DNA from 3 places in the Phyllobacterium sp. SYP-B3895 genome. Region 2 is predicted to be linked to each of the others. Evidence: predicted binding sites of a transcription regulator. Region 2 holds the regulator's gene; each other region holds the start of a gene.
The links. Region 2 encodes PhoB, which activates phosphate uptake and scavenging genes when phosphate is short. Its sites were predicted from a motif close to TGTCATNNANCTGTCAT; they were not measured.

Region 1 (3,276 bases), on a different contig from region 2:
CGAGGAAGCCATCATCAAGATCGGTGCTGTACTGCCCAAGGAAGAACGCCCCCGGATCGCCAACACGCATATCCATGCTTCCGGAACGAGCATTACCGAGAACGATCGGTCGCTGATCGATCTTGCGGAAAACGCCGCCGAGCAATGCCGGGTCCTTTCGATCACCTATACGGACCTTGAAGGCAAGGAGAGCATGCGGGACATCCGGCCGCTGGGGCTGTGGTTCTGGGGCAAGGTCTGGACGCTGATCAGCTGGTGCGAATTGCGCAATGACTTCCGCACGTTCCGCATCGACCGCATTGCCAAGGTCGAGAAGATCGATCGCATTTTCCGGCAGGAGCGCGGCAAGACGCTTGCCGATTTCTATCGCCGGGTCGAACTCAGCGAGACGCCGGAGACGCGGGCGAAGGCTTCCTGAAAGCCCAATCATGCTGCGAACTGGGTTAGGGCTAGTTTGAATCTGTCAGAATATCTTCCCGACAATAAAAAAGCTCCGCGGACGGAGCTTTTTTTATTTCCTTAAGTCACCGTCAAACGACGAGGAGGAGTCTATTCCTCGTCTTCGTCCTGATTGCGGCCCTTGAGGGACGACAGCTTGGCGAACACCTTGTCGGCGTCGAGTTCTTCATCCTCGTCGCGAACCTGCGGTTGTACGTCGAGGTTCTCGGTTGCCGAAGCCGGCAGCAAGGTATCGCCGCTCTCGACCGGCTGGGCGGGACGGCCGCGCGACGAGCGCTCGACTTCGATGTCGAGATCGATCTGCGAGCAAAGGCCGAGCGTCACCGGGTCCATCGGCTGCAGGTTGTTGGAGTTCCAGTGGGTACGGTTACGAATTTGCTCGATCGTCGATTTTGTCGTGCCGATGAGGCGAGAAATCTGTGCGTCCTTCAACTCCGGATGATTGCGGACGAGCCAGAGAATAGCATTTGGGCGATCCTGGCGCTTGGAAAGCGGCGTATAGCGCGGGCCCTTGCGCTTGGTCTCGGGAACGCGGACCTTCGGATCGGAAATCTTGAGCTTGTGATTGACGTCGGCCTCGCCACGCGCAATTTCCTCGCGCGAAAGCTGGCCGGTGATCAGCGGGTCCAGGCCCTTGATGCCCTGCGCGGACTCGCCATCGGCGATCGCCTTCACTTCGAGCGGATGCAACTTGCAGAAAGCGGCGATCTGTTCGAAAGAAAGAGCGGTATTGTCGACAAGCCAGACGGCCGTTGCCTTTGGCATAAGAAGCTGGGTGGCCATAGATATAATCCTCTCGTTCGTCCGCTCCGGTGGCGCGGGACGTGGGTTCAACCACAATTTCCGGGAATTCGAGGCGCTATATACCTTCATTTTAACCGATGAGCAAGAATCGGATTCAACCGCAGGAATCCGCTCCCGAGCCGTTTCATCGAACTGTCATCAAAGTGTCATCGCACTGCAATGCATCTACGCCATCGATCTCCGCAATCACAATCGGAGGTCTACTAATGTCCAACAGGAACACGATCTATCTCGGGCTTGGCGCGGCACTTCTTGCATCCGTAGCCATGCCTGCGTCTGCCGACCCCATTTTCAACCGGATCGCCAGCTTTGCCGTAGCCGATAATCTGCCGAAGGATGCTGACAAGTCGAAGCCGACGTCTTCCGAGATCATCACCGTTTCCGGCGATGGCAAGACATTGATCTATTCGGATAGCCCTTACGGCTCGATCGGCTTCATCGATATCACCGATCCGGCAAAGCCGCAGGCAGGCGGCATCATCAAGGTAGAGGGTGAACCGACTTCCGTTGCGGCGCTCGGCGGTTCGGTCTTTGCCGCGGTCAATACGTCCAAGGACAAGGCCAACCCCTCGGGCCGCCTCGATATCATCGATATCGCCTCACGCAAGGTCGTCTCCAGCTGCGATCTCGGCGGCCAGCCGGACTCGGTTGCGATGTCACCGGACCAGACCTTCGCTGCCATCGTCATCGAGAACGAACGTGACGAAGATATCAACGAAGGCGCGCTGCCGCAGATGCCATCCGGAAATCTCAAGGTTCTGGCGCTGAAGGACGGCGCGGCGGACTGCGCCGGCATGAAGACCGTTGAACTGACCGGGCTCTCCGAAATTGCACCGGAGGATGCCGAACCCGAGTTCGTGTCGATCAACAAGGACAATTTGATCGCCGTTACGCTGCAGGAAAACAACCATATTGCCATCGTCGATGCCACAACCGGCAAGATCGTCAACCATTTCTCCGCCGGCACCGTCGATCTCGACAAAATCGACGTGAAGAATGACGGCGCGCTCAAGTTCGACGGCAGCATGAAGGGCGTGCTGCGCGAGCCCGACACCGTCAAGTGGCTCGACAATGACCGCTTCGTCGTGGCCAATGAAGGCGATTACAAGGGCGGCTCCCGCAGCTTCAGCATCTTCGCCAAGGACGGCAAGCTGTTTTATGAATCCGGCCCCTCGCTCGAGTGGAAGATGGCGGAAGCCGGACACTATCCGGACAAGCGTAACAAGAAGGGCGTCGAGCTCGAAGGCGCGGAAGTGGGCAAGTTCGGCGACACCAATTATCTTTTCGTCGCCAGCGAGCGCGCTTCGCTCGTCGGCGTCTACAAGGATAATGGTGCGGAGCCGCAATTCGTGCAGCTGCTTCCCTCAGGCATTGGACCCGAAGGCGTTCTGGCCATTCCCTCGCGCAATCTTCTGGTTACAGCCAACGAGAGCGATCTCGTCGAAGATGGCGGCGCGCGCTCACACGTCATGATCTATGAACTCAAGGAACAGCAGCCAAATTACCCGCAGATCGTCTCGACTACGAAGGATGACGGGACGCCGCTCGGCTGGGGCGCTCTATCCGGCCTCGTTGGCGATCTGAAAGAGCCCGGCAAGCTCTACGCTGTCTCCGACTCGTTCTACTACGCTGCCCCCTCGATCTTCACCATCGATGCCAAACAGACGCCGGCGAAAATCACCGAGGCGCTCACTGTCAAGCGCGGCGGACAGGCGGCGCAGAAGCTCGATATCGAAGGCATCACCACGGACGGTCAGGGTGGGTTCTGGCTCGCCAACGAAGGCGACCAGGCAAAGCTCGTCCCGCATGCGATCCTCAACGTGAACGACAAGGGCGAGATCAAGAAGGAAATAGCCCTTCCGGAACAACTGCTTCCGAACCAGACGCGTTTTGGCCTTGAAGGCATAACCCGCGTTGGTGAGGGCGATGATGCGGTTCTGTGGATGGCGATTCAGCGCGAGTGGAAGGATGACGAGAAGGGTTTCGTCAAGCTCCTTGCCTATAACGTCAAGG
Region 2 (3,276 bases):
TTGACGGCAAGGCCAAGCACGGCAACGGAGATCGCCTGCGGAAAGCTGATCGAGATGGGGTTGGCAAGGCGTAGGAAACTCTCCCAGCCGATCAGCAGTGCAATAAGCGCGAGGATTACGGCGCTGGCAAAACCCGCGAGATCGCCGAATTTTCCCGTGCCAAAGGTGAAACGCGGGTTGCTGGCATTCTTCCTTGCATAAAGATAGGCCAATGCTGCGATCAGCATCGCCGCTGCATGTGTCGACATATGCCAGCCATCGGCGACAAGCGCCATCGACCCGAAAACCGTTCCCGCCACGATCTCCGCAACCATCATCGTCGCGGTCAGCGCGATCACAAACCAGGTGCGTCGTTCGTTGCGCTCGTGATCGTCACCCAGAAACACATGGGCATGCGTGCCTTGAGGCAAATGGATCGCGTGATCGTGGCTCATTTCAGATACATCCTTACAACGTCGATGAGGTCCGCGGCGCCCTTGGCCCGTTCGCTGTCCGTCTCGGTTCCGGGATCGACGACGTGCATGCGAATATGATCCTCGATGAGTTCACCCATCAGGCCGTTTACCGCGCCGCGCACCGACGCCACCAGGTTCAAAATGTCACCGCACGGCATTTCCGCTTCGAGCGCACGCTCGACGGCCTCCATCTGCCCCTTGAGACGACGGACCCTTGCGAGGAGTTTTGATTTTTCCTTGGTGGTATGAGACATAATATAGCCCCCTACCCTATATTTGCGTAAATTTCAAGTCCAAGATACCTGAGGACTGAGGGTTCAAGGACATCCTCGACGGACTGCAAAATACCGAAGGGCGCCGCAGCAGCCATTTAGCGCTGATGCGGCGCCCTTATCAGAATCGGAATAATTGGGGATCAGCCGAACGAATAGCCGGCGCCACGTACCGTGCGGATCGGATCTATCGAACGTCCGATATTGATCGCCTTGCGCAGGCGACCGACGTGGACGTCAACGGTGCGATCATCTACATAGATGTCCGCACCCCAGACATTGTCGAGCAGCTGGCCGCGCGAAAAGACCCGTCCGGGTGATTGCATGAGAAATTCGAGCAGCCGAAACTCCGTGGGGCCAAGTTTCAGCTCGCGCTCCTTGCGGAAGACGCGGTGCTGTTCGCGGTCGAGCTTGAGATCGCCGAAGCTCAGCACGTGCGAAAGCAGGCTGGGATTGACGCGGCGGAGCATGGACTTGATGCGCGCCAGTAGTTCAGGCGTCGAAAACGGCTTGACCATGTAATCGTCGGCACCGGTCGAAAGGCCGCGAACGCGTTCGCTCTCCTCGCCGCGGGCAGTGAGCATGATAATTGGCAGGATCTCGGTCTCGCGCCGCGCCCGCAGGCGGCGGCAGAGTTCGATGCCCGACAGGCCGGGCAGCATCCAGTCGAGGATCAGAAGATCCGGAACGTTCTCGCGCAGCGCAATTTCCGCTTCGTCGCCACGTGCGATCGTCTCGACAACATAGCCTTCAGCTTCAAGATTGTAACGGAGGAGGACGCTCAGGGCTTCCTCGTCCTCCACAACGGTGATTTTGGGAGCTATTGCCATATCAAGCCTTCAGTTGAATTAGGACTCGGTCGTTTCATCCACGATAATAGTATGCGTCTGGTCTTCCTTGGGACGTTCCGCCGGCAGTTGCGAACCGGTAACAATGTAATAGACCGTCTCGGCAATATTGGTGGCGTGGTCGCCGATGCGCTCGATATTCTTGGCGCAGAACAAAAGATGCGTACAGGCGGAAATGTTGCGCGGATCTTCCATCATATAGGTCAGCAATTCGCGGAACAGCGACGTATAGAGCGCGTCGATTTCGTCGTCGCGTTCGCGCACAATGTTCACCTGCTGTACCGAGCGCGTCGCATAGGCGTCGAGCACGTCCTTGAGCTGGGTCAAGGCAAGTTCGGCGATTGTCTGCAAGCCGCGGTAGACCGAGAGCGTCTGGCGGGTATCGGTCACGGCAACGACGCGCTTGGCAATGTTCTTGCCGAGATCGCCGATGCGCTCGAGATCGGAGGAAATACGGATCGTCCCGATGACTTCACGCAGGTCGATCGCCATCGGCTGGCGCTTGCCGATGATGGTGATGGCCTTTTCATCGATCTCGCGCTGACCCGCGTCGAGGATCAGATCGTCCGAGATGACGCGCTGCGCCAGCGCATTGTCGGAATTGACCATGGCGGCGACCGCCTGTTCGACCATGCGTTCGGCATGACCGCCCATCTCGGCGATCTTGTGCGTCAGGAACTTCAGTTCGTCATCGTAAGAGCGCACAGTGTGCTGCAACTCGGTCATGTGCTTTGTCCTCGTTCCTGCGTCAGCCGAAGCGTCCGGTGATATAGTCCTGGGTGCGCTTCTCGGTGGGGCTTGTGAACATCATTTCCGTATCGCCGACCTCGACAAGATTGCCGAGATGGAACATGGCCGTGCGCTGCGAAACGCGCGCTGCCTGCTGCATTGAGTGGGTGACGATGACGATGGTGTAGTTTTCGCGCAATTCGTCGATCAGTTCCTCCACCTTTGCGGTGGCGATCGGATCAAGCGCCGAGCACGGCTCGTCCATGAGGATCACTTCCGGACTGACGGCAATGGCGCGGGCAATGCACAGACGCTGCTGCTGGCCGCCGGAAAGACCCGTGCCTGCTTCATGCAGGCGATCCTTCACCTCGTCGAAAAGGCTGGCGCGGCGCAGGCTTTTCTCAACGATTTCATCAAGTTCGTGGCGACCCTTTGCGAGCCCGTGAATGCGCGGGCCATAGGCGACGTTCTCGAAAATCGACTTCGGGAATGGGTTGGGCTTCTGGAATACCATGCCCACCCGGGCGCGAAGTTCGACGACATCGATCTTAGGATTGTAGATATCCTCGTCATCGAGCGTGATCTTGCCGCCGATCTTACAGCCTTCGATGGTGTCGTTCATGCGGTTGAGACTGCGCAGGAACGTCGACTTGCCGCAGCCCGAAGGGCCGATCAGCGCCGTCACCATCTTTTCCGGCACGTCGAGGCTGACACCGAACAAGGCCTGCTTATCGCCGTAGTGAACAGTGACTTCCTTGCCTTGCATTTTGATTGCGTTGGGCTGGGCGCTCATCTTGTCGTTTACCGCCTTTTCGAGATTTCGTTCCGTCATAAGGTTCATAACTAGGTCCTCTCTCGAACAGTTACCAGCGGCGCTCGAAGCGGCGACGCAGAAGGATGGCCGTGATGTTCATGACCGCGAGGAAGAGAAGCAGCACGATGATAGCACCGGACGTCCGCTCGACGAAGGCG
Region 3 (3,276 bases), 190 kb from region 2:
GGAAGAATATCCCTCTTCGAACTTGCCGACGCCCGAGCCAAAGGTCGTGCCGGCGTCGAACTTGCCGTCCTTGACGGCGAGAACGAGGTTTTCATGACCGCCGCCGAAGCCGGTTTCACCGAAGTAATCCTTGACCGAAGCGTTGATGTCCTTCGGCAGCGAGGTAACGGGGATGAGGTAGCCAGAGGTGGAATCCGGATCGGCAAAGCCGAGCTTCTTGCCTTTCATGTCGGCAAGAGTCTTGATGCCGCTGTCCTTGCGGGCAATCATGATCGAATAATAGCCGGTCGAACCGTCGGTCTGGACGTCGGTCAGGATCGGTTCGACTGCCTTCGGATTGGTCAGATAGATCTTGGCATATCCGGATGCACCGAGTTCAGCAGCATCGAGCGTGCCGCCGAGGAGACCCTGAATGACGCCGTCATAGTCGGTTGCCGGGAAGAGCTTTACTTCCTTGACACCGAGGACCTTGGGCAGCTGGTCGACTACGCACTGGTAGTTGCGCAGGCGGTCGGCTTCGTTTTCGCCGCCGATCAGACCGATGCGGAATGTTTCGAGGTTTTCGGCACGCGCCATCGAACCGGCCAGCATGGCGCCGATTGCGATTGCACTAAGAAGGGCTTTCTTGAACATAGTTCTCTCCTGTCAAACGTCGATATGAGTTTGCGATCAGTTTCATTAGTGGCCCGTATCGTGGGCGAGCCGATCTCGGTGCGCTCAACGCGCGGCCAGAACGGCCTCCAGCTCTGAAATCGGCTTGGGTGTGCCGCGACTGATACTTGTGGAAGTGATTGCCTCCGAAAAAGCATCCTTCATGCCGTCCGCGCCGTAGATGCGACGCGCGGCAAGTTCGGTGAGATCGTCGGGTCCGCCGTCAAAGACGACCTTGCCGCCCTGCATGCCGATGATGCGCTGGCAGAAATGGCGGGCCGTATCGAGCGTGTGCAGATTGGTGATGACCGTCAGGCCCTCGCGCTCATTGATGTCGCGCAACGACTCCATCACCACCTGGGCATTGCGCGGGTCGAGCGAGGCGATCGGCTCGTCGGCGAGAACAACCTTGGGGTTCTGCATTAGAGCGCGGGCTATCGCGACGCGCTGCTGCTGGCCCCCGGAGAGCGTTCCCGCCCGCTGCAGGGCGGTCTTCGCGATGTCGAGGCGCTCCAGCGCCGCAATCGCCATCGCACGCTCCTCGCGCGAAAACATGCCGAGCAGGCTCTTGATCGTCGAGCGATGATTGAGGCGACCGAGCAGTACATTGGTCAGAACGTCGAGGCGCGGCACCAGATTGAACTGCTGAAAGATCATGGCGCAATCGCGCTGCCAGTTGCGCAAGGCGGCGCCCTTCAACTGCGCCACATTGATGCCTTCAAAGAGGATCGCACCTTCCGAAGGATCGACGAGACGGTTGATCATGCGAAGCAACGTCGACTTGCCGGCACCGGAACGGCCGATAATGCCTACCATCTGACCCTGGGGAATTTCCAGGCTGACATCGTCGATGGCAGTAAACTTGCCAAACCGGCGCGTCACGTTTTCAATCTTCAGCATAAGCAGGTCCCTATTGGCGCTGCACTGTCCTAGGACACGGATGTGAACGTGCGATGTCGTTTTTGTTGCAGCCGAATGACAACTTGATGTCAGTCCGTTAACCCTATCGCTCGTTCGATTTAGACCGCGTGTTTCTCAAGGAACGCCTCGATGGAGAGCGAGCGAAAATCATCGAGCGCAGAGCGCAACTTATCGTGGTCCCAATCCCACCAGGCAACGACCTGCAGTTGTTCAGCCGTTTTTCGGTCGAAGCGATCACGAATTTTGTGTGCCGGGACGCCGCCAACGATCGTGTAGGGATCGACGTTCTTCGTGACCACCGCCCCTGCCCCGATTACTGCGCCGTCGCCGACGGTGACGCCCGGCAGAACCGTCGCGCCGTGGCCGATCCAGACATCATGGCCGATCGTGACGGTATTAGTGCGCCGCCAGTCGAAAAATTGCTCGTCAACCGTGCCGTCGTCCCAGTAGTCGCCCGAGCGATAGGTAAAATGGTGCAGCGTCGGCCGCCAGGTCGGATGGTTGGGCGCGTTAAGGCGAACGCTCGAAGCTATGTTGGCGAACTTGCCGACCTTGGCGCACCAGGCAGATCCGTCCTGCATGATGTAGGAATAGTCGCCGAAGCTCGATTCACTGAGGCGGCAACGCTCGGCAACTTCAGTATAGCGGCCGAACGCGCAGCCTTCGACGCTCGCCGTCGGATGGATCAATGGCGTTTCCGAGAGTTTCGTCATGCCGCAACTCCGCCTGCGGTGGAAAACGCCGTGACATCGATGATCCGGTCGGCAACGGCCTCGCGCACATCCTCGTCGTGAAAGATGCCGAGCATGGCGACGCCCGCGGCCTTCTTGGCCTCGATCATAGACACGACGACGCTGCGGTTCCTGGCGTCGAGCGATGCTGTCGGCTCGTCGAGCAGCAGGACCGGGTGATCGGTAATGAAGCCGCGCGCAATGTTGACGCGTTGCTGTTCGCCGCCGGAGAAGGTGGCGGGCGGCAGCGCCCACAGCCGTTCGGGGAGATTGAGTCCCGAGAGCAGCACCGCCGCCTTGTCGCGGGCTTCGCCGCGATCGACGCCGCGGGCGACGAGCGGCTCGGCGACAACGTCAAGCGCCGAAACCCGTGGCACGGTGCGCAGGAACTGGCTGACATAGCCGACCATTTCGCGGCGGATACCGAGCATGGTTCGCGGATCGGCCGAGGCAATATCCACAAGGCGGTCGCGGTAGGGAACGATGATCTGGCCCTGATCCACGGCATAATTTCCGTAGATCATTTTCAGAATCGAGCTCTTTCCGGCACCGGAAGGGCCGCCAAGAACGGCGCACTCGCCGGCCTTGATCGAGAATGACACGTTGGTGACCACCGGCAAGCGGATGCCGTCACGCAGGTGCATGGTGAAACTCTTGGCGACATCGGAGACAACGAGAGGCGTTGGCATAATCTTCTCCTAGACCTGCAGGATGGATGAAACGAGAAGCTGGGTGTAAGGCGCCTGCGGATCGTCGAGGACGCGGTCGGTAAGGCCGGTTTCGACGATATGGCCGTCCTTCATCACCATCATGCGGTGCGAAAGCAGCCGCGCGACGGCAAGGTCATGGGTGACGACGATTGCCGCAAGGCCAAGGTCGCTGACGAGGCCCCGCAAAAGGTCGAGCAACCTCGCCTGCACCGACACGTCCAGCCCACCGGTCGGCTCGTCCATGAAGATGAGGCGCGGGTTGG

Region 1: GF108_RS05225 (esterase-like activity of phytase family protein) is a predicted target of PhoB. The motif match lies at 1,397-1,413, and genes of this name have one in related genera.
Region 3: phnC (phosphonate ABC transporter ATP-binding protein) is a predicted target of PhoB. The motif match lies at 1,627-1,643, and genes of this name have one in related genera.

Annotation. Positions count from the first base shown of each region.
Region 1 covers NZ_WJIG01000001.1:1,087,424-1,090,699, forward strand. The annotation lists gene GF108_RS05215 (YafY family protein) at 1-418, shown strand, start outside; gene GF108_RS05220 (DUF1013 domain-containing protein) at 550-1,242, opposite strand; gene GF108_RS05225 (esterase-like activity of phytase family protein) at 1,470-3,276, shown strand, end outside.
Region 2 covers NZ_WJIG01000003.1:871,969-875,244, reverse strand. The annotation lists gene dmeF (CDF family Co(II)/Ni(II) efflux transporter DmeF) at 1-434, opposite strand, end outside; gene GF108_RS16800 (metal/formaldehyde-sensitive transcriptional repressor) at 431-709, opposite strand; gene phoB (phosphate regulon transcriptional regulator PhoB) at 871-1,557, opposite strand; gene phoU (phosphate signaling complex protein PhoU) at 1,576-2,301, opposite strand; gene pstB (phosphate ABC transporter ATP-binding protein PstB) at 2,324-3,097, opposite strand; gene pstA (phosphate ABC transporter permease PstA) at 3,168-3,276, opposite strand, start outside.
Region 3 covers NZ_WJIG01000003.1:677,059-680,334, reverse strand. The annotation lists gene phnD (phosphonate ABC transporter substrate-binding protein) at 1-633, opposite strand, end outside; gene phnC (phosphonate ABC transporter ATP-binding protein) at 718-1,551, opposite strand; gene GF108_RS15845 (DapH/DapD/GlmU-related protein) at 1,671-2,285, opposite strand; gene phnL (phosphonate C-P lyase system protein PhnL) at 2,282-2,992, opposite strand; gene phnK (phosphonate C-P lyase system protein PhnK) at 3,002-3,276, opposite strand, start outside.